DNA from 4 places in the Thermomonospora sp. CIF 1 genome. Region 3 is predicted to be linked to each of the others. Evidence: riboswitches for the same ligand, from Rfam matches in the RefSeq annotation. Region 3 holds a riboswitch; each other region holds the start of a gene.
What was found. A riboswitch is a leader RNA that binds a small molecule or an ion and turns the genes downstream of it on or off. The one in region 3 is predicted to bind cyclic di-AMP.
Positions count from the first base shown of each region.

Region 1: it holds a riboswitch for cyclic di-AMP, as region 3 does, so the genes downstream of both, BUE48_RS01535 (coiled-coil domain-containing protein) here and BUE48_RS22340 (NlpC/P60 family protein) in region 3, are expected to answer to the same signal.
Region 2: it holds a riboswitch for cyclic di-AMP, as region 3 does, so the genes downstream of both, BUE48_RS06785 (CHAP domain-containing protein) here and BUE48_RS22340 (NlpC/P60 family protein) in region 3, are expected to answer to the same signal.
Region 4: it holds a riboswitch for cyclic di-AMP, as region 3 does, so the genes downstream of both, BUE48_RS15180 (CHAP domain-containing protein) here and BUE48_RS22340 (NlpC/P60 family protein) in region 3, are expected to answer to the same signal.

Region 1 covers NZ_MOYN02000003.1:111,864-119,274, reverse strand. The annotation lists gene BUE48_RS01560 (HAD family hydrolase) at 129-788, shown strand; gene BUE48_RS01555 (NsdA family TPR-like regulatory protein) at 769-2,037, opposite strand; gene BUE48_RS01550 (hypothetical protein) at 2,552-2,875, shown strand; gene BUE48_RS01545 (hypothetical protein) at 2,968-3,144, shown strand; gene BUE48_RS01540 (hypothetical protein) at 3,265-3,405, shown strand; gene BUE48_RS01535 (coiled-coil domain-containing protein) at 3,793-4,746, opposite strand; cyclic di-AMP (ydaO/yuaA leader) riboswitch at 4,750-4,892, opposite strand; gene BUE48_RS01530 (S8 family peptidase) at 5,070-6,257, opposite strand; gene BUE48_RS01525 (serine/threonine protein kinase) at 6,389-7,411, opposite strand, start outside.
Region 2 covers NZ_MOYN02000013.1:177,479-184,889, forward strand. The annotation lists gene BUE48_RS06770 (hypothetical protein) at 476-1,186, shown strand; gene BUE48_RS06775 (multidrug effflux MFS transporter) at 1,485-2,762, opposite strand; gene BUE48_RS06780 (MarR family winged helix-turn-helix transcriptional regulator) at 2,821-3,333, shown strand; cyclic di-AMP (ydaO/yuaA leader) riboswitch at 3,536-3,657, shown strand; gene BUE48_RS06785 (CHAP domain-containing protein) at 3,661-4,710, shown strand; gene BUE48_RS06790 (SfnB family sulfur acquisition oxidoreductase) at 4,918-6,159, shown strand; gene BUE48_RS06795 (flavin reductase family protein) at 6,417-6,926, shown strand; gene BUE48_RS06800 (TauD/TfdA dioxygenase family protein) at 6,963-7,411, shown strand, end outside.
Region 3 covers NZ_MOYN02000025.1:107,927-115,337, reverse strand. The annotation lists gene lysX (bifunctional lysylphosphatidylglycerol synthetase/lysine--tRNA ligase LysX) at 1-917, shown strand, start outside; gene BUE48_RS22345 (LuxR C-terminal-related transcriptional regulator) at 1,848-2,132, shown strand; gene BUE48_RS22340 (NlpC/P60 family protein) at 2,432-3,454, opposite strand; cyclic di-AMP (ydaO/yuaA leader) riboswitch at 3,462-3,686, opposite strand; gene BUE48_RS22335 (amino-acid N-acetyltransferase) at 3,806-4,366, shown strand; gene BUE48_RS22330 (RDD family protein) at 4,375-5,103, shown strand; gene BUE48_RS22325 (RDD family protein) at 5,110-5,634, shown strand; gene BUE48_RS22320 (histone-like nucleoid-structuring protein Lsr2) at 6,327-6,578, shown strand; gene BUE48_RS22315 (ATP-dependent Clp protease ATP-binding subunit) at 6,981-7,411, shown strand, end outside.
Region 4 covers NZ_MOYN02000021.1:413,421-420,831, forward strand. The annotation lists gene BUE48_RS15165 (DEDD exonuclease domain-containing protein) at 1-208, opposite strand, end outside; gene BUE48_RS15170 (NYN domain-containing protein) at 289-1,743, shown strand; gene BUE48_RS15175 (C40 family peptidase) at 1,959-2,879, shown strand; cyclic di-AMP (ydaO/yuaA leader) riboswitch at 3,460-3,633, shown strand; cyclic di-AMP (ydaO/yuaA leader) riboswitch at 4,002-4,151, shown strand; gene BUE48_RS15180 (CHAP domain-containing protein) at 4,162-4,932, shown strand; gene BUE48_RS15185 (peptidase MA family metallohydrolase) at 4,987-6,267, shown strand; gene BUE48_RS15190 (M48 family metallopeptidase) at 6,264-7,411, shown strand, end outside.

The DNA of each region.
Region 1 (7,411 bases), on a different contig from region 3:
CCAGAATACCTAGTTCTTGCCATATGCAACCCCCGAAGATCTAGATGACGCACGAAATCATTACGTTCTCTGACTAGATGACACCTAGCGTGATGCCTAAATAGATTCCAACTATTAAGATGTTAGACATGATCCAGGCTGTTGTCTTCGATGTGGGCGAGTGTCTGGTTAATGAGACTCGGGAGTATGGGACCTGGGCGGACTGGCTGGGGGTGCCTCGGCATACGTTCTCGGCAGTGTTCGGGGCGGTGATCGCCCGGGGGCTGGACTATCGGGAGACGTTCCAGGTGTTCGTCCCTGGGTTTGACCTGACTGAGCAGCGGGAGAAGCGGGCAGCGGTGGGGCAGGCCGAGTGGTTTGGCGAGGATGACCTGTATCCGGATGCACGGCCGACGCTGGCTGCGCTGCGGGAGGCCGGCTTGTGGGTGGGGATCGCAGGGAATCAGACGGTGCGGGCGGGAGGCATCCTGCGGGAACTGAAGCTGCCGTGTGACATGTTGGCCACCTCCGATGACTGGGGGGTGGCCAAGCCGGATCCGGCGTTCTTCAAAGCTGTGGTGCGGGAGGCGCCGTGTGAGGCGGGGGAGATCTTGTATGTGGGGGATCGGCTGGACAACGACATCCGGCCTGCGGTGGCAGTGGGGTTGAAGACGGCGCTGATCCGCCGGGGTCCGTGGGGAATCATCCAGCAGGACGATCCGGATGCGGACCGGTTGCCGACGATGCGGATTGATTCCCTCACGGAGTTGCCCAGCAGAATCGCGGAGTTCAACGCTTCAGCGCGCTGAGGGTGGTCTGCCACCCGTACAGGCGGTCGTCTAGGCGGCGTACGCATTCGCGGTCGGCCCATGGTTCCAGGTCTCGGCGGACGCTGAGGATGCGGTCCATGCCGGTGGCATACCAGGTGCGGGTCAGGAGATCGAGGGCCTCTTCGGCGCGGGCGCATGCGGCCTCGGGGTTGCCTGCGGCTGCCTCGACGGCGGCCAAGTCTCCGAGAATGACACTACGCTGCTTGATGTCTGCGGCGGGGAGGCCCTCCAAGACCTTGGTGAGAGTTTCGCGGGCTTGGGGGATGTGGCCGGCTTTGAGTTCGGTGCTGCCTTTGAAAGCGGCCAGCCGGATGGGTGAGAACCAGTTGAACCAATCCGGTGAGGCGTGTTCGTTGCCTTCGGCGATGACCTCTTCTCCATGGGCGATCAGGCGCAAGGCCTCACGGGTGCGTCCGCAGCGGGTCTCGCACTCGGCTTCTACGGCATCCAGCCATGCGAGGAACTCGACGGATGCGGGGGCTCGGCGGACGTAGGTGCGGGCGGCGCGCATGCGCTCGGCGGCCTCGTCGCGGCGGCCTGCCCAACCGGGGACGAATGCGGCATGGGCCAAGATGGCGGCTCCTAGAAGGGAGTCGTCGGCCTCGCCTGCGGCTTGCAGGGCGCGGACGAAGGTCTGATCGGCCTCCTCGGGCTGGCGGAGGTCGAAGAACTCGATGCGTCCGGCCAACAGTAGGGACTCAGCCAGCGCAGTGGCCAGGACTCGGCGGGCTACTCCGGTGGTTTCAGCCAGCAGCTGTGTGCCCAAGCGGGTGTGTTCGACCACGGCGGGGTGCATCTGGGCTGGTTGGACGCTCCAGTACAAGCGGCGGTGGGCCACGGTGATGGCGGCATAGTCGGCTCCGATGGTGTCGGGCTGAACGGCGGCTGTGGCCTTCGGCAAGGGCAAGGCGGCTCCGCTGCCATGCTGGGCCGGCTGAGAGCTACTCGTGGGGAGCGTGCCTTCGGCCTGAGTGCCCCATGGCGGGGTGAAGCCAAGCTGCTCAATCGGCATTTGCAGTACGTGAACGATGAGCCGCTGGTGGTCGGCGCGGGGCCACGGCGGGTTGGCCGACTCCCAGCGTCGAACCTGCCGGACACTGACCTCGATGTGGCCAAGCCCCAATGTGGCCGCTGCCCGGGTGAGGGCGTCGGCGAACGCTTGCTGTGAGGCGTATCCAGCGTGCTGCCGGGCAGCTTTAAGCCGCGTGTTCCCTGCTGATCGAGCCATTGGGACATAACCTCCAGACGGTAGCTAACGACCTCAGATTAGCCTCAGAAGCACCTTTTGAAGGACTTTCTAGGCCCTTAGATCAGCATTCTAAGCCATAAAAGTCCCATCTAAGTCCTATTAGAGTCCTTCACCTGGCCTTTGAGGAAGTCCAAGCTAGGTTGCGCCACCTCGGATGGGCGACAGCACCTAGCGAGGGCGGATGAACGGCAGGCGAGCCACCACGGACCGTCTCAGCTGCCGTGGGCGGGGTCGGGAGTTGGTCTCCTCCAGCCGGGGCCTGCTCGCGGCGTGCAAGGGGTGATGACCCGGATCCGAGCTCCTGCCGTGTGCCGTGTTCGTGGTGCCTGCCTACCCGGCAGGTGGCAGCGGCGTGATGGACTGCGGAGTCGGTGGCATGCAAGGTGGCCGGGCCGGCACATTGTCCCTTCTCTGATCGCACCGCCCAGGGAAGGGAGGGCGGTCACACTGCGCGTCACCGGTCCCGCTCAAAGACAAGTCAGGAGCAGGGGTCGTGGGCTTTGATCGCAAGCAATTCGAGGCGGCGAACGTGACCGGGGCGTTCGGGCCTCGCCGAGTGCACCTGGCCGCGCTGGATGCCGAGCTGTGCCGGCGGCCCGGCCTGTTGTGCGGTCTGGTCGAACGGGATGGACTGCGGGTGCTGCGAGTCATGCTGGAGGGTGCGGCGCTGCGGGCCGTTGAGGTGGACTGCCGGGGAAAGCCCGGCGGGTGGGTGTTCACCTGCGCTGACACCGGAAAGCCACTCGGGGCGGTGGACGATCCAGCGGCGGTAGCCGACCGAGTGATCGACGTCCTGGCTGATCGGGTGGCCCGATGACTGCGGCGGCCACAAGCGCGAGTGGGCCGGCCTCTCCCGTTGGCCCTGCCCGTTCTTCCGGCCTGGTGGAGCCGGCGGCGGAGGACGTGGCGGTGCAGAAGTGGTACTTGCAGGCAGTGACCCGGGTGTACGGGCCGTGGACAGTGTCCAAGACGATCAGCGCTCGGGAACGGGCGCTGGCGATCCGGCGGGTCCGCTACGCCACCGACGTCCTGGCCGACCTGGAGGCGCGGTTTCCACGCGCGGAATCGAGGCGCGGATGGGAGTGAGCAGGGGTGCATGATCACAGCGGGGTGGTTCCGGTGACGCGGGAGTGCCCGCTGGTCTGCCTGGGCCTATCCCGCCACGCTGCCAACCCGTTGCGGTCCCACCTGAGAGGCAAGGTGACGGTGGGCGAGGTGCTGCGGCTGTGGGAAAACGACGAACTTCAAAACGTCCGCGGGCTGGGGCCGCGACGGATTGGGGAAATCACCACGGCATTGGTCGCAGCGGGGTTCGTGCTGACTCCCCATGGTCGCGGCCGTCGCTGACTCATCCGGCGCTGATCGTCTAGACCCGTGTGGGAGGTGCCGATCGAGCGATGCAGCGCGGATGTGGTGGAGCCGGAGTAGCCGAGGGCGCGCCTATCGGCGAGTGACCAGGTGGTCTTGATGGCCGGGCGCGGCGCTTTCAGCCCTCAATACGTCCGGACCGCCAGAGGCCTGCTGGGCCGGAGGAGTGGACATCCGTGCCCTGGCCGAAGTTTCTCGGGCATAGCCGATCCCGGCCTCACCCTGCGGACCTGCCCGCACCTGATGCCCCAACCGTGACCGCATGCGCCAGGCGACCGGACAAGGACCGGAAGACGATCGCGGGACGCCGAGTGCCCCGGATGTGTCCTCCGCGCAGGGAAGCGGCCCTGGTCAGGGTGGTCTCCCCTAGAAGACCGAGATGTGCACGTGGTCGTAGTGGTTCTGGGTGATGCTGCCGCGGTCGGACATCATCTTCCAGCCGCCGCTGCTGCGGACGTCCCAGATGCGCTGCTTCCAGATGATGTACTTGATGCCCAGGCGAGTGGCGTTCCTGATGGCGTAGGCGGCCACCGCGTCGCCGTGGGCCAGGCGGGAGGGAGAGGGCATCTGCCCGGCGGTGCTCTCCATGAAGTCGCAGGCACGGCCGGAGCCGTGGTCCAGCGGGTCGCCGGGGCGGGTGCAGCCGATCACCGGGAACGGGCCGAACTTCTCTTCGATCTCGTCCCGGACCTTGATCATGCGGGGGGTCATGCCGCCGGTGCCGACCATCGGGGATTCCGGCTTGTAGCGGCGCAGCAGCTGGCGGACCCGCTCGCGTTCCTTGGCGATGTCGGCGATTTCCTTCTCGAGGATCTTGATCTTCTTCTCGGCGTCCCGGCGGGCCCGCTCCTGCTGGGCCAGCAGGGTGTTGATCTCGGTGACCTTGGCCGCCTGGGTCACCGACAGGTGGTGGGCCAAGGATGCGTTGCTGAGCACCCGGTTGGGGTCGTCGCTGGCCAGGACCTGCACGGTCGGGTCCAGGCCGTTGCTCATGTAGCGGGAGGCGGCCAGCTGGGCGACCACGTCGCGGGCGGTCTCCAGGTCTCTGCGCAGCAGTTTGACCTTCAGCAGCGCTTTCTTGGCCTGCAGCCGGGTGTCGCGCAGTTGCTCGAGATTGCCCCCGTACTCCTTCTCCAGGTTCTTGATCTGCTGAGTCAGCTCAGCGATCTTCTGCTCGTTGCCCGGTTCGGCCGCCGCCGGAGACGTCGCCGTCGCGGAGGTCAGCACCAGCGCCCCGGCGGCCGCGGCGAGAGCCAGAGCCGCGCGGCGCAGCCCGCCGCGCACCCCGCGAGCACCACGAGTGGAGTCAGGGGTCTCCACGTCCTCTCCTCTCCTCATCGCCTACCGGGTTAGCTGACGGGTTCGGACCGGGAGCTCGGCCCTGTCGCGGCCTGGATAGGGCCGTGAGTTCACCCCAGGTCTAGGTGGGTCCCCGGTTCCCGGGCGCAGGAGGGCGCCACGGGATTCGGCCGACGGCGCACGGGCCGCTCGCCGCACGCCGAAAGGCTCGCGGACCGCAATGCGCCGTCATGCGCTTCGCCAAGATTAAACCCCTTGTGCATCGGAGGTGGCTATGGTCCCTATACGGCGCTCCCGGAACATCCGTTCAATCACAAAAGCCGAACCGGTCCGCGTGCGAGGGCTCACAGACGGCCTTTGTACAGCAGGCGGTTGGGAGTGCCCTTGCCGGCGGGCAGGCCGGTGACCCGGCCCTTGCTGGCGTTGTTGATCAGCCACTTGTACACCGTGGCGGACTTGGCGCGGGGGCGGCGGGACAGGTAGAGCGCCGCGGTGCCGGCCGCGAACGGGGCCGCCATGGACGTGCCGTCCAGCACCTTGCTGGAGCCGTTGCGCCAGGTGGAGCGGATGCCCTGGCCGGGGGCGTGCAGGTCCACGCACTTGCCGAAGTTGGACCAGGGGGTCCGCTTGTCGCCGGGGGCGATCGCACCCACCGCGATGACGTTGGGGGCGCCGGACGGGGAGAAGCGGCAGGCGTCGTATCCGCGGCTGGCGCCGTCGCCGTTGCCCGCCGCGACGATCACGGGCACGCCCGAGCGGGCCAGCGCGGCGACCGCGTCGTTGGCCGCCTTGGAGCGGCTGCCGACCAGCGACAGGTTCGCCACCGCGGGCTTTTGGGCGTTCTTGCGCAGCCACTTCACCGCGGCGATGACGTCCGACATCATGCCCTGGCCGTAGCGGTCCAGCACCCGCAGCGAACGCAGCTGCACGCCCTTGGCCACGCCGTAGTGCTTGGCGCCGATGATGCCCGCCACGTGGGTGCCGTGCCCGTTCTGGTCGCGGTGGTTGCCCTTGAAGCGGGGGGCGGCCCACACGCTGCGCGCCCGCTTGCCGAACTGCTTGTGCTTGATCTTGATGCCGGTGTCGATGACGTAGACGCGCACGCCCTTGCCGGTGGATTTGTAGGTGTAGCTCTTGGAGAGCTTGGGGACGCGCTGGTCGATGCGGTCCAGGCCCCACGGCAGCGGGGCGCGCTGCACCGCGCCGATCCTGACGATCTGGTCCTGCTCGATGGCGGCGACCTTGTCGCTGCGCCGCAGCTTGTCGAGCTGCTCGGCGGTGAGCTTGGCGGAAAAGCCGTTGAGCACCCCGTCGAAGCGCCGCACCCCGGTGGCGCGGATCCGGCCGGCCTCGGCGGCGGTGGAGGCGCCCGGCTTCAGCGTCACGATGTACTGGCCCGGGACGGGCGTGCCGTTCGCGGCGACCTGCACCAGCACCGGCTCCGGCTTGGCCAGCAGCGGCACCGCCGTCGCGACTGCGACACCGGTGGCAAGTGTGGTGATGAGCAGCACCTTCGGCCCGGTGACTCGCACAGAGAACTCCTTCGGGAGGGGGGAGGCCGCCTATCGCGGCCCGAAGAGAGGCACGAGTGACAGAAGGTAACCGTAGTGGATGCAAGCGCATTTTCGGCGCCGAATCCTGACATGCCCAGTGGGCCGTGCGGTCACTGCCTGGTCAGGTCGGCCCGGTAGCTCAGCGACGTGCCGGGTTTGGCCCAGGCGTAGTCCAGCCCGCCGCCCGGCTTGCGCGTCACCACCACCTCCCCCGGCGTGACCGTCTTGCAGCCGGGGTTGGGCCGCAGCGACATCTCCAGGCGGACGCCGGTGCCGCGGGTCAGGGTCAGCGTGCAGACGCAGTTGCGCGGGTAGACCGCCCGCGCCGTGGTCTCCCCGCCGCGGAAGGTCACCCGGATGGGGAAGGTCGCGTTGCGCCGCTGGTTGATCGCCGTGCCCTGCCAGGTGCCCTCGAAGGCCTCCGGGACGCTGGTGACCGGGCGGTTGTCGGCGGCCGGGCGGCTAGCCCCCGCCGAGCCGCCGGTCTTGCCGGAGGAGTCGCGCAGCTGCGGCCACAGCACCAGCACGATGATCGCGGCCCCGGCCAGCACCCCCACCGCCAGCGACACCAGCACGCCCAGCGGCCGGTTGGCCCGGCTCGGCGACCTGGCCGGCGGCGGCTCGGGCCGGCTCATCTGCGCCGGTGCCGGGGTCTGCCAGGCCTCCTCCGGCCAGGGCGGGGCGGACTGCTGCGCGGTCGCCGTCCGCTCCCCGAAGGCGCCGAGCTGCGGGTAGACGGCGGTCTCCGCCTGCGCGGAACGCGGGGCGGGCGCTTCGCCGGACGGCGTCACGATCTGCGTGGGGGCCTCCACCGGATCATCGAAGCCCGGCACCGGGTTCTGCGGCCACGGCTCGGCGGCGGCCACCACCGGCCCCGGACGCGGCGGGCGTTCGGCGGCCAGCTCCCGGGCCTCGGCGATCATGGGCTGGGGCATGCCGGCCACCATGCTCTCCTGGCCCAGCAGCCAGTCGAGCACCTGCCGGGCGGTGGGACGGGCGGCGGGGTCCTTGGCCAGCGCCCCGGCCACGATGCCGCGCAGCGACGGCGGCAGCTCCTCCAGGGGCGGTTCCTCGTGCAGGATCCGCCGCATCACCTCCGGCGCCGGGCCCTCGCCGAACGGCGCCCGGCCGCA
Region 2 (7,411 bases), on a different contig from region 3:
CCGGTCCGCCGCCGAGGCCGGCCGCGGCGCCGAGCGTCTCTGGGCCGGCCATGCCGCCCTTGGGCGGGCCAGGTGCTTCCCGGCGCGGCGACCGGCGACCTTATCTCCGCGACGGACGGGCATTGCGCGGCGACTCTCCTGTGCCGGCTCATGTCGTCTGTGACGACGTGGAACGGTGCGGTGCGGGGTGCCTGCCGGACGGGGGGAGCCGGTGGGGCGGGAGGCAACGAGCGGCACCCCGACGCCCGCTTTAATCGCCCATTTGTGTCCTAAGTGGGACATAAAGGGCGGATTGACTCGGGGTGAGCGGTGGAGTTATCTCCATCAGCAACGGGTTACTTGCCCCGTCCCGCCAGGCCGGGGCGAGTAGTCCGCACCCGGCCACGACACGGCGGCCCGGACCGGTGATCACCCCGCCGTCGCTCACAGGTGTGCCGGTGCTTCCCACCCCACTGATCTATTCAGGAGCACCCCCATGAAGACCTTGGCGAGAATCGCCACCCCCGTCCTCGCCGCCGCCACCGCGCTGGGGCTGATGGCCACCAGCGCCTCCGCCGTGGAGCCCACCGTCACCATCCGCCGCGACGACGGGAACCCCTACTCCGGCAACTTCCGGTTCACCAACCTCTCCCCGCTGACCGTGAGCGCCAGCTTCTCCATCTTCGGCTCCATCACGGCCGAGTGCAGCAACGCCAACTTGAGCGGGACGCTCACCTACGACGGCCTCGACGTCAGCCTGAACTCGGCCTCCGTCTCCGGGTGTACCAGCAGCATCGGCACGGCCAGCGTTTCCTTCGAGCAGCTGCCCTACGACGACGCGGTGGTGAACTACTCCCCGGGCCCCAACGGCCGGGACGGCGCCCTCACCTTCACCGACACCGACCTGCGGGTCAAGGCCACCATCAGCCTCCCCATCCTCGGCACGTTCACCTGCTACTACGGCTTGAACTCCAGCATCACCTCCCTCACCTTCGACCTGTACAACCCCACCAACCCCAACCGCCCCGACACCTCGGTCAACGAGGCCCAGGCCAAGATGCAGAACGCCACCCTCGCCCGGCTGTCGGGCAGCAATGCGCTCTGCCCGGCGACCGGCACGGCCAGCGGCTACGGCACCGTCAAGGGCGAGAAGGTCGCGAACTCCGGCGTCTTCGACCAGACCCTCTACGCCACCCCGGCGTCGTGAGCCTCCGCAGTGCGTCCGGTGCCCGGCCCGCTGAGGGGACCGGCCGGGCCGGGCACCGGGGCGGAGCAGACGTCCGGACCGCTGAGCCCTTCCGGCACGTGATCACGGCGGTCCGGGACGGGAGCCACGGCGGAATCTGAGGTCGTGACCTGGCAGGTCGCGGCGGCGCCCCCGTCCCGGCCTGCGGAAACGCCGTGCTGCGGCAGGCTCGGTGAACGAGCGGGGCGCCGCCCGGCAGGCGCGGGCGGCGCCCCGCTTCCCGCTGTGCTCCCCCGGAGCCGGAACGCCGACGGTCCCCTCAGCGTCCCGTCGTCTGCTGCGCCGGTTCGGCGCGCGGCCCTTCCCCTTCCCGCGGTTCCGGGGCCGCGGAGCGGGAGGCCGGGACGGTGCGGGCCAGCAGGTGGGCGCCGATGCCCAGGACGGCGGCGGTCACCAGGGCGATGCCCATGGGGACGCCGGTCTCCTCCCCGCCCAGCCCCACCAAGGGGGAGACCAGGGCGCCGCAGGCGAACTGCAGGGCGCCCATCATGGCGGCGCCGGTGCCCGAGGCGTGCCGGGCGCGTCCCAGCGCCAGCGCCGCCGAGTTGCCCATGACGAACGCAACGCAGCTCACCGTCAGGAACAGCACCGGCAGCACCGCGGCGGCGGGCGCTCCGGCGGCCAGCATCGCCAGCAGGACGGCCGAGCCGGTCAGCACGGCGCCCTGGCCGAAACCCAGCAGCCCTTGCGGGGTGAAACGCCCGATCAGCCGGGCGTTGATCAGCCCGGCGGTCACCATGCCCAGCGCGTTGACGGCGAAGTCCGCCGAGTAGGCGGAGGTGGACAGCCCCAGCACGTTCTTGATCACGAAGGGCGAGGCGGAGATGTAGCCCATCAGCCCGGTGAAGCCCAGCCCGAAGGTGAGGATGTAGCCGAGGTAGCCGCGGTCGGCCAGCAGGTGCCGCATCGTCCGGCCGGCGGCGGCCAGGCCTCCCCGGTGCCGCCGCTCCGGTGGCAGCGACTCGGGGACCACCAGCAGGGCGCCCAGCAGCATCAGCGCCGAGATGCCCGTCAGCGCCCAGAACTCCATGCGCCAGCCGGCGGGCACCAGCAGGCCGCCGGCCAGCGGGGCGACCACGGGGGCGATGCCGCTGATGCTGGTCAGCAGCGAGAACACCTTGGCCGCCGCCTGGCCTCCGGTGCGGTCGGCGGCCACCGCGCGCCCGATGACGATGCCCGCCGCCCCGGCGAAGCCCTGGACGAACCGCGCCGCCACCAGCACCCACACGTTGGGGGACAGCGCGCACACCACGGCGGCGGCGGTGGCCGCGCAGGTGGCGATCAGCAGCGGGACGCGGCGGCCGAAGCGGTCCGACAGCGGGCCGATGGTCAGCTGCCCGACGGCCAGCCCGATCAGGAAGGCGGTGAGCGTGAGCTGGACGCTGGAGGCGCCGGCGCCCAGGTCGTCGGCCATGTCGGTGAAGGCCGGCAGGTACATGTCGGTGGCGAACGGCGCCACCGTGTTCAGCAGGGCCAGGACCACCAGCAGCAGCCCGGACACGCCGGGCCGGGAAGGGACGGCGGGGTTTTTGAACATGCGTTCCTCGGGTGACGGGAATTTACTTATATATGCATAAACAAATTATCATGGGGCAATGCACCGCTCCTCCGAGCTCCGTGAGCTGGCCCCGGTCCTGCGCGACCTCAACCGCCTTCTGCTGCGCACCGGTCCCCGGCAGGCCGGGATCGCCCCGCTGCCGCCCTCGGAGGCCGACCTGCTGCGGCTGATCGTCCACCAGCCCGGCCTGAGCCCCGGCCGGCTGGCCGCCGCGATGCAGATGAAGCCCAGCAACATCAGCGCCGCCCTGCGGCACTTGGCCGAATTGGGCCTGGTCAGCCGCCAGGTCGACCCGGCGGACCGGCGCAGCGGCCGCGTCCTGCCCACCGACCGGGCCGTGGAGAACGCCCGCCGCATCGAAGACGCGCGGGCGCGCATGCTGGAGGAGGCGCTCGGCGACCTGGCCCCTCACCAGGTGGAGGCGATCCTGCGGGCCGTCCCCGCGCTGCGGGCCCTGGAGCGCGCTCTGCACGCGCGTACCGAACGGGCGGCCGGGGCCGCCGGAGGTGTTGCGGAGCGTCCGTCCGGCCGGGACGGCAAAGCGGGGTGAACGCTCGCAGCGCCGGGCGTTTTGCCTGCTTGCGGGGCTCTTGAAGGCTGGTTGTGACGGTTTGACTACGTTCGGGATTTTTACTTTGCGTCACTCTGGGATGACTTGCCCGATCCTTTAAGGGTCAGTACTTTTCCCTGATATCGGTCCGTTACCTAACTCCCCGCCCGGGGAGTGCGGGCCGGACGCCGAGTCCCGGCGGCGCGCCCCCGCGCCGCGGGAGCCGGGGACCCACTGCTTCTGGGGTGAATCCGCCGCGTGCGGTAGGGCGGCTCCTGGCCCGAACCCGTCAGCTAACCCGGTAGGCGGTCCCAGAGGAGATAACGCATGGATCCCATCGGGGAAAAGATCCTTGAGGTCGCCAAAGCCGAACTGGGATACCGAGAGGAATCGGGCGGCTACACCAAGTACGGCGACTGGTACGGCAAGAACGTCGACAAAAGCCCCTACTTCGCCACCGCGGCCTGGTGCGACATGTTCCTGGCCTGGGCCGCCCACAAGGCCGGCGTCGCCGAGTGGGCGGGCCAGTTCGCCTACACCCCCTTCCACGCCGCGTGGTTCAAGCAGCAGGGCGCCTGGGGCACCGACCCTCAGCCCGGCGCCATCGTCTTCTTCGACTGGGGCGGGTCCAAGAGCCTGGACGCCATCGACCACGTGGGCATCGTGGAGAAGGTCGAGGGGAACCGCATCCACACCATCGAGGGCAACGCCGACGGCGTCCACCTCAAGCGCAAGGTGCGCACCCCCGACACCATCGTCGGCTACGGCTACCCCTCCAAGGTCAAGGTCAAGGGCAAGTCGGTCGAGTCGGTGACCTCCTCCGGCGCCCCGCCGGAAAAGTACGTGCCCAAGCACGCCGCCCCCGCGCCCAAGGTCGACTCGCTCGGCGGCGGGGCGACCGCCGTCGCCGCCACCCAGGGCGTCGCCCCCCGCGAGCGGGAGAACCCGCCGCAGGAGCAGCACCTGCCGGGGCTCACCGACCTGCTGACGATCGCCCTCGCCGGCAGCGTGGCGCTGGCGGTGGGCAAGTCGGCCGTCGTCAAGCTGCCGGAACTGCGGATCCCCGGCTCGCTGCGCCTGGAGGGGCTGCGGCTGCCGACCTCCTCGCCGATCCGGGTCCGCAAGCGCGGACGCCACCACCGCACCCCGGTGGCGCTGCCCGCCGACGTCACCCCCGCGGACCTGGCCGCCGCCGACCGCGAGACCGTGGCGATGCCCCTGGTCAGCGCGGCGGTGGCCGCCGAGGCCGAGGACCGGGAGTTCTGGAGCCAGATCTCCCGCCTGGAGGAGGAGGGCGACCTGGAGTTCTGGAGCGCGATCGCCGACGCGGTCGCCGAGGCCGAGGTCAAGGTCCCGGCCTCGGGCGAGCGGGCCTGACCGTCCGCCGCGACCCCCCGACCGTCCGGCCCGGCCGCGCTGCGGCCGGGCCGGACGCTTCCTTATGTCCCATTGCGGCGCAACACCGGTCACCGCCGCATCAAAGATCCCGGTTTCGCAGGTTTCGCCGGGCGCACCCCCTGGGCAAATTCCTAGTAAACAGGTAGAGTTACCATGTATATCCCGGTTTCGTTCCCAGGGGGCGAGATGACCACTTTCGACCAGGCTCTGGAGGCCCCGGCGGCCTCCGCCGGTCGTGCCCATGTGATCCGCACCGATGAGGAAGCCCTCGAGATCGCCGCGCGGCTGGCCGCCGAGTTCGCGCCCGGCGCCGCCGAGCGCGACGCCCGGCGCCTGCTGCCGCGGGCCGAGCTGGACCGGCTGTCGGAGAGCGGGCTGCTGGCGATCACCGTGCCGCGCCGCTACGGCGGAGCCGACGTGCGCGCCGACACCCTCGCCGAGGTCTACCGCCTGCTGGCCGAGGCCGACCCCAACATCGCCCAGATCCCCCACAGCCACGTGGTCTACCTGCGCGTGCTGACCCAGCAGGGCAGCGAGGAGCAGCGGCGCTACTTCTTCGGCGAGGCGCTGGCCGGCAAGCGTTTCGGCAACGCCCAGTCCGAGGCCGGCACCCGGCACGCCCAGGAGTACCGCACCCGGCTCGTCCCCGACGGCAACGGCGGCTACCTGCTGAACGGGGACAAGCACTACTGCACCGGCGCGCTGTTCGCGCACTGGGTCCCGGTGCTGGCCCAGCTGGAGGTGCCGGGCCAGGGCGACCGGCTGCACGTGGCCTACGTGCCCCGCGGCGCCCCCGGGCTGGAGGTCGTCGACGACTGGACGGGCATGGGGCAGCGGCTGACCGCCAGCGGCACGGTGCGGCTGCGGAACGTCTGGGTGCCGGCCGAGCGCGTGGTGCCCCACCACCTGACCTTCACCGGGCCGCAGGTCCACGGCGCCTACGCGCAGCTGCTGCACGCGGCCATCGACGTGGGCATCGCCGGGGGCGCGCTGCGCGATGCGGCCGAGTTCATCCGCACCAAGGCCCGGCCCTGGCCGGACAGCGGGTGCGGCAAGGCCGCCGAAGACCCGCTGCTCATCCAGCGGTTCGGGGAGCTGGTGATCGCCGAGCGGTCGGCGCGGGCGCTGCTGGCCGAGGCCGGCCGGGCGGTGGAACGTGCCAGGCATGATCTCACCGACGAGAGCGCCGCCGCCGCCTCGATCGCGGTGGCCACCGCCAAGGCGGTCGCCGACCGGGCCAGCGTGGAGATCTCCAACGCGCTGTTCGAGCTGTCGGGCACCCGCTCCAGCCTGGAGGAGCACAACCTGCACCGGCACTGGCGCAACGCGCGCACCCACACCCTCCACGACCCGGTCCGCTGGAAGATCCAGCACATCGGCCGCTACGCGCTCAACGGCACGCTGCCTCCGCGGCACGGCGCCATCTGACGGCGCGCTCCCGTCCCGGCGGCGCAGGCGGGACGGCATCGGCAGGCGAGGTCGCCCGCGAATTTCATAGTAATTAAGTAGGAATTATAGGAATAATGGTGGACGAGCCTTCTGCGACCTGCCGGCCGCGCGCCGGGGCCGCGGCCTGCGCGCCCGCCGCAGGCCCGCGGCCCGGGACGACCGGGCCGCGAGCAGGCCGGCGAAGGCGCCCGGCACCGGCCCCCCACGACGGCAGAGCCCGGAAAGGACAAGCGGCGATGACCGAACTGCTGCCCGACCAGACGATCGATGCCGACCGGTTCCGCCGGACCCTGGCCCTGCACGCCGCCGGGGTCGTGGTGGTCACCGCGGCCCCCGGCGGCGTGCCGGCCGGGCTGACCGCCACCTCCTTCACCTCGGTCAGCCTGGACCCGCCGCTGGTGTCCTTCTGCATCGCCCGCACCTCCACCACCTGGCCGTCGCTGCGCGCCGCCGACCGCTTTGCGATCAACATCCTCTCCGACGCCCAGGCCGACCTGGCCGCCCGCTTCGCCCACCGCGGCATCGACCGCTTCGCCGCCCCCACCCGCTGGCACCCGGCCCCCGACGGCACCCCGCTGCTGGAGGGCGTGTGCGCCCACCTGCTGTGCAGCCCCTACACCACCGCCGACATCGGCGATCACGTCCTGGTCGTGGGGCTGGTGACCGAGGCCCACATCCGCGAGCCCGACCAGCCGCTGCTCTACCACCGCGGCCGCTTCGGCCGCTTCCGCCCCCAGACCTCCTGACCGTCCCCACACCCCACCCGACAAAGGAGGAACGCCATGCCGAAGGTCGTCCGGATCGGCGGCCGGATCGGCGCCGAGATCATCGGCGCCGACCTCACCGACCCCGACGCGTTTCCCACCGAGGAGATCAACAGGCTGCTGCTGGAGCACAAGGCGCTGATCTTCCGCGACGCCGGGCTGGACGAGGCCGGGCATCGCGACTTCGCCGCCCGCTTCGGCGCGCTGACCCGGGCGCACCCCACGGTGCCGTCCGCCGAGGGGCTGCCGGAGGTGCTGGCGGTGGACGCCGACACCGGGCACCGCGCCAACGTCTGGCACACCGACGTGACCTTCGTGCGCACCCCGCCCAAGATCAGCACGCTGCGCGCCATCAAACTCCCCCCGTACGGGGGCGACACCCTGATCGCCAACGCCGCCGCGGCCTACCGCGACCTGCCCGAGCCGCTGCGGGAGCTGGCCGACCGTCTGTGGGCGGTGCATAGCAA
Region 3 (7,411 bases):
ACGAGGAGGGGTACCTCGAGGTCGAGACCCCGATGCTGCAGCCGATCCACGGCGGCGCGGCGGCGCGTCCGTTCGTCACCCACATCAACGCCTACGACATGGACCTGTACCTGCGGATCGCCATCGAGCTGTACCTGAAGCGGCTGGTGGTCGGCGGGATCGACAAGGTCTTCGAGATCAACCGCAACTTCCGCAACGAGGGTGCCGACTCCACCCACAACCCCGAGTTCACCATGCTCGAGGCCTACGGCACCTACCTGGACTACAACGACATGGCGGTGCTGACCCAGCGGATGTACCAGCGGGCGGTGCAGGCCGCGCTGGGCACCACCGTGGTCGTCCACAAGGGCCAGGAGGTCGATCTGGGGCTGGAGGAGTGGCCGCGGATCACGCTGTACGGCTCGGTGTCGGAGGCGCTCGGCGAGGAGATCACCCCGCACACCCCGCTGGAGCAGGTGCGCAAGCTGGCCGACGCCCGCCAGATCGCCTGGGATCCCAAGTGGGGGCAGGGCCGGCTGGTTCAGGAGCTGTTCGAGGAGCTCGTCGAGCACACCTTGATCCAGCCCACCTTCGTGATGGACTACCCGCTGGAGACCTCGCCGCTGACCCGCCAGCACCGCTCCGAGCCGCTGCTGACCGAAAAGTGGGATCTGATCGGGTTCGGCACCGAGCTGGGCACCGCCTACAGCGAGCTGATCGACCCGATCGAGCAGCGCCGCCGGCTGACCGAGCAGTCGCTGTTGGCAGCCGGGGGCGATCCGGAGGCCATGCAGCTGGATGAGGACTTCCTGCGGGCGCTGGAGTACGGCATGCCGCCCACCGGCGGGGTGGGCGTCGGGATCGACCGGATGATCATGGCGTTCACCGGCAAGGGCATCCGGGAGACGATCTTGTTCCCGCTCGTCAAGCCCAACTGAGGGCCGCCGGTGCCGTCGTCGGCGCGGCCCGCTGAGCGCTTCCCGGGCAGATCTTGACAGCGCCCCGGGAACGTGAAATGTGTCCGAAAACCCCTCGGCGGGCTTGCCGAGATGGGGCTCAAGGGCCGTACAGCGGGCCGTGCCGGCGGCGGCCTGCCGCGCCGGATGAACTCAGAGTCACTATTCGGTCGCGAAAGATGAGCTGTTTGGGACGTCCGAAAAGGTCCCAACTCGAGTGTGTCGAAGTACGCCCTCGATGCGGCCGGGCAAGCCGGATCGAGGGAGGGCGGCTGATGAGAGTTTCGTTGCCGCAGGTCACCGCGTCGGCACCCGGAGCGGTGCGACAGGGGATCACTGACGGCAAGGGAGAGTACTACGTATCGTCACCTTTGCGCGCTTGACGGTCCACTATCGGCCGCCTAGCGTTCCGTGCCGTAGTGCACCATAACGTTTCACGATCATCACTGCCGGATGGTCGGGGACATGAGAAGGGATGGGCGGAAGAGGCTCGATCATGACCCATTCCGGACACGCATGCCCCCCTTCCGGCATCTGCGGCAGTGACGGCAGGGGGATCCGGCGGGTGCCCAACCCGCTGCAAGCCGCCTGCGGCGTCCCCTGGGCCGAACCGCTCCGGATCGAGCCGATCTGGCGCGGACCCTCCACTGAATGGTTACCCAACCACGCCCAGCAGCGCCAGATATCGGGGGCATCGGCCGCATTCGGCCATCAGGACGAGCGCCGCCTGCCCCGGCGCATCGAAGCGGCAAGGAGACCGGACAGGGGGACCGCGAGGAAATCAGCTGCGAGGAAACCAGCAAGGTCTCCGGTGAATCCAATCCATACGCGCGACCCGTCGGCTGTTGTGGGCCGGTCGACAACCCCTCACCCCGCCATCATGCGCGTACTGATCCAGGCCTACCCGTACCTATGCGGCACGCAGCCGCATCCCCGCGGTCATTACCACGGACGAGGGAGGACGGAGTGGAACAGGCCACACTCGCACGTCGTGGCACCGATGAGCCGTGCCTGAGCGAGGAGGAGATCCGGCTGCTGGCACAGATCGCCAGCGGGGTCACCGCCGATGTCGCGGCGCGCAGGCTGGAGCTGAGCGCCCGGACGCTGCGCCGCCGCCTGCGGACGATCTGCGATCGGCTGGATGTGAACACCCCCATCGAGGCCGTCGTCTGGGCGGCCAAGAGGCAGCTGATCTAGCGTCGTCCGCGGCGCCGATCCGGCCGGCACAGTGCCGGAACCCATGCCGGCGGCGGAACCCCTCGCCGAACCGCCGAGGCATCCCCCCGGCATCAGCACACGGCGACATGCCACACCACGGGGGACGTGTCGCCTGTAGCGGCGTGTCACGGACATAGGAGCCTTCCTCGATCCGCGCACCGTCGGCCGCGGCACCGGGCCGCGACGGGGGAGGTTCGACCGACGGGGCCGGGCCTTGCATGGCCTGGCCCCGTTCGCCGTCTTCGGGGAAGCGGTCATGGCGGCAGGCGGGGCGCCCGTCAGGCCACCCGGACCGCACCGGCGTAGGGACGGCCGTCGATGGAGTCGATCTTGACCACGTCACCGGTGCGCGGCGCGTGGATCATCTTGCCGTTGCCGATGTACAGCCCCACGTGGTGCAGGTCGGAGTAGAAGAACACCAGGTCGCCCGGTGCCAGCTGACTGCGGGAGATGCGCGTGCCGGCGTTCCACTGGCTGCCGGTGTAGTGCGGCAGGTTGATGCCGACCTGCTTGTAGGCCCACATCACCAGCCCGGAGCAGTCGAAGGCGTTGGGACCGGCGGCGCCCCACACATACGGCTTGCCCAGCTTGGTCATCGCATGGCGCAGCGCCTGGGCCGCCTTGCCGTCGCCGACCACCGGCAGCTCCACCAGCGCCTCGGGGTCGCGCTTGATGACCTGGCCGCGGATCTTCTCGTAGAGCTCGACGACCTCCTTGCGCTGCCGCTCCAGCTGCGCGCGCAGCGTCTCGACCTGCCGGGCGCGGTCCTCGGCGGACTTGCGGGCGCGCTGGGCGGCCTGCATGGCCTCCATCAGGCCCTGCACCTTGGTGCCGTCCTGGGTGGCGAAGTAGCGCAGCGTGGCGGCCTGGTCCAGCAGCTGCTGGGGGTCCTCGCCGGTGATCATCGCCACCGCGGGGTCCACCCCGCTTTGCATGTAGGTGGTGGCGGCCAGCGTGCTGACCTTCTCCCGGATGGCCTCCAGCGCCTCCTCCTGCCGGGCGGCGTTGGCGGCGGCGACCTTGGCGGCCCGCTTGGCCTGCGCCAGCTGCACCCGCAGGCCGTTGTACTTTTCGGTCAGCTGCTCCAGCCGGTCGGCGAGCCGGTGGGCCTGCTCGGTCAGCTCCTTGGTGGAAGGATCGGGGTCGGCGTGCGCCGGCGCGACGGGCAGCAGCCCCGAGGCGATCAGCATGGCCCCGGCCACCACGGCGGTCCGCACGCGGGCACCCAGGGAACGGCCCCGGGCCGCCGGGCGCATGGCCGCGGCCGGCACCGGATCGAGTTCGGAGCGGGTGAGCTCCACGAGCACAATCTCCTTCCTGGACCGCCTACCGGGTTAGCTGACGGGTTCGGGCTAGGAGCAGCCCTACCGCGACCGGCGCGCCCGGGTGCGCCGGAACGGATTCACCCCGGGGGAACACCCTCCATTGGGTCCGACGGAGCCGGCCGGCTCCTGCCTGCCCAGGGGAACTGTCGGTGGGTCCCCGGCTTCGCCGACCGCTGGCTGCGTCCGGCGAACTCGGCGGTTTCAGCGTCTGCATTCGCTGCGATGCCAGCGTCGCAGACTAACGAAGTCGCCGCGCGCTGCCAACCAGAACGGCGGAATTCACAGGCCTCCGAGAGAGTGATCCACACGACGGCGGCGGTGGGCGGTATGCCCGGCAACGGTGACCGATGGCGCTTGCCGACCGATTACGCTCACCTGATTGTGGAGGTCACGATCAGGCGGGCCCGGACGGCCGACGTCCCCGCGATCCGCCGGCACATCGACACGTACGCGGGCACCGGCAGGACGCTGAGGAAGTCGACCGTGACCCTCTATGAGGACATCCAGGAGTTCTGGGTCGCCGAGGACGCCGAGCTCGGCGTCGTCGGCTGCGGAGCACTGCACGTGATGTGGGAGGATCTGGCCGAGGTCCGCTCGGTCGCGGTGGACCCGCGCTGCAGCGGCCGGGGCATTGGGCACCGGATCGTCAGCAGGCTGCTGGAAACCGCCCGAGAACTCGGCGTGCGACGGGTCTTCTGCCTTACCTTCGAAGTGGAGTTCTTCGCGCGTCATGGCTTCCGCCCGATTCAGGGCACACCGGTGTCGCCTGAGGTGTACGAAGAGCTCTTGCGTTCTTATGACGAAGGCGTGGCCGAGTTCCTCGATCTCGACCGCGTGAAGCCGAACACCTTGGGCAACACCCGGATGCTGCTTCGCCTGGAGGAGTGACCATAGCGATGAGCGACCCGTACCGCGGGCGGCGACACTACAACCCGCACTGGCAGGGCGGCCATCCGCCCGCTCAGTGGCAGCAACAGCCCGCGCCGGGGCAATGGCAGGAACCGACGCCCTATGCCCATGGCGGGTATGGCGGTTATCAGGACTCGGCCGTGGACCTGCCGCAGGCGCCCATTCACCGCAGAGCGCTGGCCCGGTTGATGGACAACGCTCTTGTGGCGGTGTTCGGATTCGCGCTCGTGCTGCCGATCGCCTTCGGCGTGATCGGCCTGGACGCGCCGGGCAGCGATACCCGCACCGAGGGCGGAGTGTGGAACTGGCCGATCATCATCACGCTCTTCGTGGTCCTGGCGATCCTGCCTTTCATCTATGAGGCGGTTCAACTGTCCTTGTGGGGTCACACTCTCGGTAAGCGAGTGCTCGGGATGAGCGTGGTGCGGGCCGATCCGCTCGGCGATCCGATGACGGTGCCGCAGGCGGTCTGGCGGGCGGCCATCAACAACATCGGCTACCAGATCGGCCTGTTCTTCTTCTTGATCCTGATGGTCATGGTCTGGGAGTACGCCGCCTACGGGCTGCTGCTGGCCGCGGTGGGCACGCTGCTGGCCTATCTGTGGGCGATCTGGGACGAGCCGCTCCACCAGGCCGTGCACGACCGCTTCGCCGATACGGTCGTCGTCGATGACCGTATCGTCCATGAGGACGACCATTACGGCTACGACGAATAAACCCATATGCACGACGAGGGACACCAAGAGGGCCGTAAGGAAGAGGGCCTGGAGGAAGGGCCGGCCGAGCCTGCGCAACGGCTGGTCGCCCGGGTGGTGGACACCCTCGTGGTGGGGCTGCCGGTGATGCTGGTGGTCCACTCGCAGGCCCTGGGGCTGTCCAGGCCCACCGCGGATCTGGTCGCCGTGCCGGTCCTGGCGGCCCTGCTGCTGGTCTACGAGTGGCTCCAGCTGGCGCTGTGGGGCCGGACGCTCGGCAAGCGCCTGGTCGGCCTGGAGGTGGTGGCCGAGCGCCCGGGTGCGGGCCTGGGGCACCGCCGGGCGCTGCTGCGCTCGGCGGTGTACGCACTGCCGATCGCCCTTCGGCCGGTGCCGCTGCTGGGGCCGGTGGCCGGGCTGTTTTGGGTGGTGAACGCGGGTCTGGTATTGGAGGAGACGCGACGGCGGGCACTGCACGACCGTTTTGCGGGTACCGTTGTGATACGGCGCGCGCGGCCGCAGACAACGGCGGATGGCGCCCCCGGACGATGAGTACGCCGCGACCGGCACGGCGTGGCGGGCCGGCCCGGATACCGGCCGGCGAAGAGGGCGGGGTGAGCCGATAGGAGCTTTCCTGCCCTATCCGGCTCAGGTGAGTTGATAACCACCGGGGCGGGCCACTACGGATTTCGTGGCCTGAGCGCGCCTTCCGGTCTGCCGGGCCGCGCCGAGAGCCGATGTCACCGGCTCTGACGCTACCGGCGCATTCCGTAGCCTTGACCGGCTTAGCGATGTTACCCAAGGGTTAATCGAAGGAGCCGGAGGGGACCTGGGAGCTCCGTTAAGATGGTACTGGGCACATTTTTCCCGTATCTTTCTCTCTAACCGTGCCTTGTGGAGAGGCAGGGTCGCCGTGCAGGGCGGCTCTCGGTCTTTAGCCGGGATGCTTCGTTTCGCCCGCCGGCCCAAGATCGCCATCGTCCCCGGTGATCGGCCATGGCACAAAACGCCCATGCGAGGGCGGTCTGCCGCGATGGGCGGCCGGACAATTCAACCGCTGCGGGGCGGTCACCCTCCCCGCCCGCCGAGTAAGCCGGGCATAGCGGAATCGCTTCCCCCGATTACGGGGAGTTACCGCCCCTAGCCGGAAACTCCGTCGCGCCGCGTTGAATTGTCATCCGCAAGCCCTTCGGTATATCTTCAGAAACCGAATGTAGTTTGCTCCGGCGGAAAGGTCTGTCCCCATGGCACAGAAGGTTCAGGTGCTTCTCGTCGACGACCTCGACGGTGGCGAGGCGGACGAGACCGTGTCGTTCGCGCTCGATGTGGAGCACGCCCGGAAGGCGGGCACCACTCGTCGCCGTCGCTCCCGCGGTGCCTCCAGCCGCGAGCGCAGCGCGGACATCCGCGCTTGGGCCAAGGCGCGCGGCATCAAGGTCAATGAGCGCGGCCGGATTCCGGCGAGCGTCGTGGAACAGTACGAGGCGGCTCACTGATTGCGTCATCTGGCAACGGCCCGTCCGCCATCACCGGCGGACGGGCCGTTCGCTTGCGGCGAAGCGCCGCGGCGCCGCCGGCGGCCCGCCGGGTGCCCGCCGCGCCCGCCTGCTCGGCTCGAACCCCCTGCGGCTAGGGGAAACGCGCAGGTCAAGGCGGGTTTGAGAATCTTGTTGCCGTCCTTTGATGATCTCCTGACCACGATAGTGCCGTCGTTCGCTTGGGGCGTAGCGGGAACATGCCGCGCCCACGTGGTAGTTGGATGGGGATGAACAGCGCTTAGCTGGGGAACGTCTCCTGGTGGGAGTGCACCGGGTGGCCTCCTCGGGGCGGGCTAGCATGCGGAAGGACGGGTCCGGACATATCGGGCTTGATCCAACCGCTCTGTGAGGAGCGACGAGATGTTCGAGAGGTTCACCGACCGCGCGCGGCGGGTCGTCGTCCTGGCCCAAGAAGAGGCCCGGATGCTCAACCACAACTACATCGGCACCGAGCACATCCTCCTTGGGCTGATCCACGAGGGGGAGGGCGTCGCCGCCAAGGCACTGGAGAGCCTGGGGATCAGCCTTGAGGCGGTGCGGCAGCAGGTCGAGGAGATCATCGGCCAGGGGCAGCAGGCTCCTTCTGGGCACATTCCGTTCACTCCGCGGGCCAAGAAGGTGCTGGAGCTGTCGCTGCGCGAGGCGCTGCAGCTCGGCCACAACTACATCGGCACCGAGCACATCCTTCTCGGCCTGATCCGCGAGGGCGAGGGCGTGGCCGCCCAGGTGCTGGTCAAGTTGGGGGCGGACCTGAACCGGGTGCGCCAGCAGGTGATCCAGCTGCTGCACGG
Region 4 (7,411 bases), on a different contig from region 3:
TGGCGAACTCCCCCAGCCGCTCGCCGCCGCGCACCTTCACCGCGCCGACCTCGGTGATCGCCGAGTCGGCCGGTGAGCCGCCGGTGGTCTCCAGGTCCACCACCACGAAGGTGACGTCCACCAGCGGCGTGCCGAGGTCGTCGAGGGTGCCCTGGACTCCCCGGGCACCCGGGCCGGTGGGCGGCTCGGCGGCGCCTGTGGACGTCATGGGCCGTACCGTAGTCCAGAACGCCGACATTTCAGTCGGGTCACCTCCCGCCCGCCACCGCGGCGGTGGCTCTAGGGTGGATGCGTACGCTTGTGCGTTTGCGATCAGCCGACGCGTGGAAGGTCGGGAAGAACCCGGTATGCGCGCCGGATCGCAATCGGGAGCCTGGGAGGAGCACGATCATCGACAGCGGCCCGGAAACCCCCGAGGTCTCCCAGAGGGCGCCGGAACGGCTCGACGGCCCGCTGCCGGAGGCGGTGCGCCAGCGGGTCGTGGAGGCCGCTGCGGAGCTGCTCGGGACGCTGGCGACGGAGGAGATCCCGGCCTCGCTGCGGCCGTTCGCCCGGTGGGAGCGCCGCCACCGGGCCAAACGCGCCGGCCGGCACATCGCCCCCGTCCTGGAACAGGACCCGGTGTTCCGGGAGAAGGCCGCCGGGCCGCTGCGGGCGGCCGAACCGGAACTGGTCGAGGCGGTGGCCTCGGGCACGGTCCCGCCGGCCGCCGACCCGGTGACCGTGGCCGCCGTGGCCTACCTGCTGCGCCCGCCCGGCTGGCCCCGCCTGGTGGAGACGGCCCGCCGGGAACTGGAACGGTCCGCCAGCGCCGCCGAGGACGCCGCCTACGAGCGCCGGATCGCCGCGCTGCAGCGGGAGCTGGCCGAGGCCCGCGCCGGACGGGCCGGTGAGCTGGAGCGGCTGCGCGCCGAGCTGCGCAAGGCCAAGGCGGAGATCTCCGAGCTGCGCCGCAAGCTGCACGAAGAGCGCGCCGCCGTCAAGGCCGCCCGGCAGCGGGCCGAGTCGCTGGCCGCCGAGCTGGAGCAGCAGCGCGCCGCGGCCCGGGAGGCCGGCGCCGCCGCCGACAAGGAGCTGCGCCGGCTGCGCTCGAAGCTGGCGCAGGCCGAGGCCGCCCACGAAAGCAGCCGCCGGGCCGCCCGGGAGGGCCGCAACGTCGACGACGTGCGGCTGCGGATGCTGCTGGACACCCTGGTCGACGCCGCCTTGGGGGTGCGCCGGGAGCTGGCCCTGCCCTCCACGATCGGCCGCCCGGCCGACTCGGTGGGCTCGGTGGAGCCCGAGCTGCTGGCCCACCGGGCGCTGCCCGGCCGGTCGCTGTCGGACCAGGACCCCAAGCTGCTGGACCGGCTGCTCACCCTGCCGCAGGTGCACCTGATCGTCGACGGCTACAACGTCACCAAGACCGGATATGGGGATCTGCCGCTGGCCGACCAGCGCAACCGGCTGGTCAGCGGGCTGGGCGGGCTGGCGGCGCAGACCGGCGCGGAGGTGACGTGCGTGTTCGACGGGGCCGAGCTGGACGCCCCGGTGAAGATGGCCGCCCCGCGCGGGGTGCGGGTGTGCTTCAGCGCGCCGGGGCAGACCGCCGATGAGCTGATCGGCGAGCTGGTGCGGGCCGAGCCGCCGGGCCGCCCGGTGATCGTGGTCTCCTCCGACCGGGAGGTCGCCGACGCCGCCCGCCGCGCCGAGGCCCGCCCGGCGTCCGCCGCGCTGCTGCTGCGCCGCCTCGGCCGGGGCTGAACCGCCCTTTCCGGGGCACACATGGTGATCATGTGACAACCGGGCGTGGAAACTACTGAAATGCCCTGACAAGAACATACGAATCGGTTGTGACAGGTGTTGCGTCTCGCTAGTGTCTGCGCCGGAGAGGGTGGAGAGAGGGGCGTAACACGACTGTGGCCAGTGAAAAGACCCGCAGGTTCTTGGCGACGACCTGCCTTGCCGTAGCGGCGACGGTGGCGGCTCCCGTCACCGCGTACGCCGACCCCACTCCCTCGGCCTCTGAAGTGCAAAAGAAGATCGACCGCCTCAACGAGCAGGTCGATCAGCTGGTGGAGAAGTACAACCAGGTCAGGGAGGACCTGAAGGCGGCCAAGGCCAAGCTCAAGGCCGCCAAGAAGGCCGCCGCCGCCGAGCAGGAGGACTTCGAGAAGACCCGCGCCAAGATCGCCGAGATGGCGGCGACCGCCTACAAGACCGGCGAGCTGGGCGATGTGACCCGCTTCGTGGGCACCGGGGACCCCCAGAAGGTGCTCGACCAGACGGCGATCTTCACTCACCTGTCCCGCAACCGCAGCGCGGAGCTGAGGTCCTTCCTGGCCGCCGCGCAGCGGCTCAAGCGCCAGCAGGCCCAGGCCCAGGAGGCCTACGACGAGGTCCTGCGCCGCTCCAAGGAGCTCAAGGCGCAGAAGGAGAAGGTCGAAAAGTCCATCGCCCAGCAGCAGGCGCTGCTGCGCCGGATCGGCGTGACCCCCGAGCGTCCCGGCAGCGGCGGGGGCGGCACCTACCAGGGTCCGGCCAGCGGGCCGGCCCGCGTGGCGCTGCAGTTCGCCTACGCCCAGCTCGGCAAGCCGTACCAGTACGGCGCCGCGGGGCCGAACGCCTACGACTGCTCGGGGCTGACGATGCGCTCCTGGGGCGCCGCCGGGGTGAGCCTGCCGCGCACCACCTACTCGCAGTACAGCGCCACCAGGCGGGTCGCCAAGAGCGACCTGCAGCCGGGTGACCTGGTGTTCTTCAGCGGCCTGGGGCACGTGGGCATCTACGTCGGCAACGGCCAGATGATCCACGCTCCGCGTACCGGCAAGAACGTGGAGGTGGTGTCCATCACCTCCGGCTACTACGCCGCCAACTACTACGGCGCAGGCCGTCCCTGAGGCGCCGAAACGCCGACCGGCGGCCTGATCCGGCCTCATGCGGGCCGGGTCGGGCCGCCGTCTCGTCTTTACCCGCAGCCGGTGTGACGGACGTCATTTTCCCGCCGCTCCCCCACGCTCTGGAGGCATCCGGCCAAGGCCCGCAAAAGCCTTGCCGCACGGGGGATCCGGGGCGCCGCGCCCCGGGACCGGCACGCGCCCTCGGCGGCCCGGCCGCCGGGGAATCCCCAGACCGGGGAATGAATCCTCCCTAACCTGGGTTTTGCCTACGTACAACTTGAAGCGGGCATCCGCTGGGGACACGTGACCTGTCTCGCGTCCGTTTTGCGGATGATTTGCCTTCGAGTTGACGTTTGATACGTTGGTTCGGACAGCGGCGCCCCCCATGCGTCGCACCGGCGGCGACGTTCCCCAGACGCCGCCCCGTGCATTGCCGGCGCGGCCGCCCGGCGCGCACCGCACATGCCGCGGGCGCCGGAGGTCCCGATGCGGACCGGCCGCCCGAGCCGCAACAACCAGGTACTCAGTAAGTCAGCGCCGCATATCTGCGGCCCGCCGAGTCCTTTCGCCTCCGATCTGAGCGTTCCGGCCGCCCGAACGGCCGGGCGGGGGAGGCGAGGGAGCCGGGGACCCACCTTTCCCGGGGTGAATCGGCGCATCCCCCACCGGATCCCGTCCAGGGGACGGATGTGCCGTAGGGCGACTTCCAGCCCGAACCCGTCAGCTAACCCGGTAGGCGTCTGGAAGAAGGAGTGACCTCTGTTCAGCATCGCTGTCAGCAGCATCACCCGTAGCGCCAGGCTCACCGGCGGCGCGATCGTCGGTGCACTGACGCTGGCGCCCGTCCTGGTTCTGGGCACCGCGACCCCGGCCCAGGCCCCCGCCGTGCCGCACGCCGCCGGGCAGGAGCACACCGTCTCCTGGCAGGAGCACGACCGGCACCCGGCCCCCGTGAAGGCCGACACCGTTCACCGCGCCCTCAGGCGTTGAGCCCGGCGGTGCCCACAGGGCACCGCGCCCGCTGAGGGCCGCAGATCTCATCCCAGCGGCGCCCGGCCGCGATGCCGCGCCGCTTCCCTTCCCAAGAATTCCCTTTCCATTGCCCAGACGGACGTCCGTCCACGACGTCCGCCGCCGAGTCCGCATGCCTTCCCAGGGCGCGGAGCCGGGGACCCACCGCATTTCCCGGGGTGAATCGGCCGCAGCAGGCCGTAGGGCGACTTCCAGCCCGAACCCGTCAGCTAACCCGGTAGGCGGCTTGGAAGCAGAGGAGCACATGCTCGTGGCAGGCAAGCACCACATCACCCGCCTCACCCGCACCCTCCAGTCCCGCAAGAGCACCGTCGCCAGCGCCCTGGTCGCCGGTGCGGTGGCCACCACCGCGCTGGGCGTGGCCGCCCAGGCGCCGGCGCAGGCCGCCGTGGGCGCCGCCGCCCCGATCACCACCCTCGCCGAGAGCGGCAAGGCGGCCAAGTCGCTGGCCGGCGGGACCGGCACGGTGAGCAGCGCGCACGCCGCGGTGTACAAGGCCCCCGCCAAAAAGCACGGCGGCAAGAAGGCCGTGACCGCCGGCGAGGTGATCGAGGTGGCCGAGTCCCAGCTGGGCCTCACCGAGGACGCCAAGGGCGAGAGCAAGTTCGGCAAGTGGTACGCCTCCACCCCGCACGCCAAGCGGACCCTCCAGCGCGACGGCGGCGGCAGCGACCCCAAGGTCTACAAGTCCGCCCCCTGGTGCGCGATGTTCGTGACCTGGGTCGGTGAGCAGGTCGGCACCGATGAGCTGGGCGCGGACGCCTACACCGTCACCCACGCCAAGTCCTTCAAGGACAAGGGCCGCTGGGGCACCAAGCCCAAGCCCGGCGCGGTGGTGTTCTTCGACTGGGCCGGCGGCAAGAGCATCGGCGGCATCGACCACGTGGGCCTGGTCGCCGAGGTGCTCGACAACGGCAAGATCAAGACCGTGGAGGGCAACATCTCCAACGCCGTCGTCTCCAAGGTCCGCACCCCCGACACCATCGTCGGCTACGGGTACCCCGACTACGCCGCCGAGTGACCTCCCGGCGGCCGCCCCGTCCGGGCACCGGTGAACCCCCATAGGATCACCGGCATGGACGGCGGACCCGAGACATCGGCGAACGGCACCGGCCGGCGCACAGTGCGCCGGCCGGTGCTCGTCGTCTCGGCGCTGGTGGCCGTTCTCCTCCTGGCGGCGGGCGGCCTGTGGGCCGTCCTGCGGGACGGCGGCTCCCCCGCCCCGGCGGCCGATGCCACCGCCGCTCCCGCACCACCGCGGCCGGACGCGCAAGCCGTCCGGCAGATCCTGGACGGCCGCGCCCGCGCCGTGCGGGACGGCGACCGGATCGCCTTCCTGGCCACCGTCACGGCCGCCCCCGCACCCTTCCGGAACGCGCAGGCGACCGTGTTCGACAACCTCACCCGGCTGCCGCTGAGCGGCTGGCGGGAAGAGCTCGCCTCACCGGTCCCGGTGGCCGCAGGCCGGGACGGCGCGGTGCTCGAGGTGACGCTGCGGTACCGGCTGAAAGGCCACGACCGCCGCGAGGTGACCCGGACCCGCTACCTGACCTTCGCCCGGCGCGGCGGCGCCTGGCGGCTGGTCGGGGACGGCACCGCCCACGGCCTGCGCGACGAGGCCGACATCTGGGATAGCGGCCCACTCGACGTCGTGCGCGGCGAGCACAGCCTGGTGATCGGCTCCTCTCCCCTGCTGCGGGAGATCGCCGACCGGCTGGATGCGGCCGTGCCCGTCGTCACCGAGGTGCTGGGAGAGCGCTGGGCGCGCCGGGCGGTCGCGCTCGTCCCGGCCGACGACGTGCAGGCCGCCGCGCTGGTGCCCGACGGCGACCCGCTGGGCGATGCGGGGTCCATCGCGGCGCTGGCCGTCTCCGGCGACTCGGGGGAGGACCGCATCGTCATCGCCCCGGGGACGTTCTCCAGGCTCAACGCCCTCGGCCGGAAGGTGGTCCTCACCCACGAGCTGACCCACATCGCCACCGGAGGCGCCCGCGACGGGCGCACTCCCCTGTGGCTGATCGAGGGCCTGGCCGACTACGTGGGCTACCGGGACACGAAGGTGCCGGTCCGCTCGGCGGCGCGGGAACTGCGCGCCGAGGTGACCGCCGGGCACCTGCCGCGGAGGTTGCCCGGCCCCGCGGAGTTCGCCGACGCCGCACGGCTGCCGCAGGCGTATGCGGAGGCGTGGCTGGCCTGCCGCATGATCGCCGACCGGTACGGAGAGGACGCGCTGGTGCGGCTCTACCGTGCCGCCGGTGAACGCTCCCAAGACGCGGCGTTGCGTTCGGTCCTGGGCCTGGACACCGCCGGCCTCACCGCGATGTGGCGGGACTACCTGCACAGGGAGCTGCGATGACCGCTGCCGGACGGGCCCGTGCCGCCGCACTGATCACGGGCGTGGTGCTGCTGGCGGGAGACGGCGTCCTGCTGATGGCGACCACGCCGTGGGAACCGCTGCCCGGCGGCGGAAGCGAGCCCGATCCGGCCCGGGACTTCTCCCCCGCCGAACTGGCCCGCTCGGCGGCCTTCGACGCCGCGCTCAACCCGCCGGCGTACGCGGGGCTGCTCACCGGGCTGGCGGTCGTGCTGGTGCTGGGGCTGACCCCGCTGGGGGCGCGCTTCATCGGCTGGTGCACCGCGCGGGTGCCCGGGCGGGCGCTGCGGCTGGCGGTGGCGGTGGTGGCGGTGACGACGCTGCTGCGGCTGGCCGCCCTGCCGCTGCGGATCTGGCGGGAGAGTGTGCTGCGCCGCTACGGCCTGTCGGTCCAGACCTGGCCGGCCTGGCTGGCCGACCAGCTCAAGTCGCTGGCGCTGGCCTGGGTGATCTGGACGGTGGCGGTGCTGCTGCTGTACGTCCTGGCCCGGCGTTTTCCGCGTTACTGGTGGGCGGGGGCGGCAGCGGGCGGGTTCGCTCTCGTGGTGGTGCTGTCGTTCCTCTACCCGCTGCTCGTGGAGCCGGTGTTCAACCGGTTCCACTCGCTGCCCGCCGGGCCGCTGCGCACCGAGCTGCTGGCGATGGCCGCGCGGGACCGGGTGCCGGTCACCGACGTCCTGGTGGCCGACGCCTCCCGGCGGACCACCTCGCTGAACGCTTACGTGTCGGGATTCGGCTCCACCCGCCGCATCGTGGTCTACGACACGCTGCTGAAATCGCCGCCCGAGCGGATCAAATCGATCGTCGCCCACGAGCTCGGCCACGCCAAGCACAACGACGTCCTCCGCGGCACGCTCACCGGCGCCCTGGGGGTCTCCGGGGGAGTCTGCCTGCTGTACCTGGCGCTGACCTCGCCCGGGCTGCGCCGCCGGGCGGGGCTGGCCGACCGGACGGCCGAGCCGGTGGTCTGCGACCCGCGCTCGGTGGCGCTGCTGCTGGCCGTGGTCAGCGTGCTGACCCAGCTCAGCGGCCCGGTCCAGAACCTGATCAGCAGGCGGGTGGAGGCGCGGGCCGACGCGCACGCGCTGGCGCTCACCGGCGATGCGGCCACGTTCGTGTCGATGCA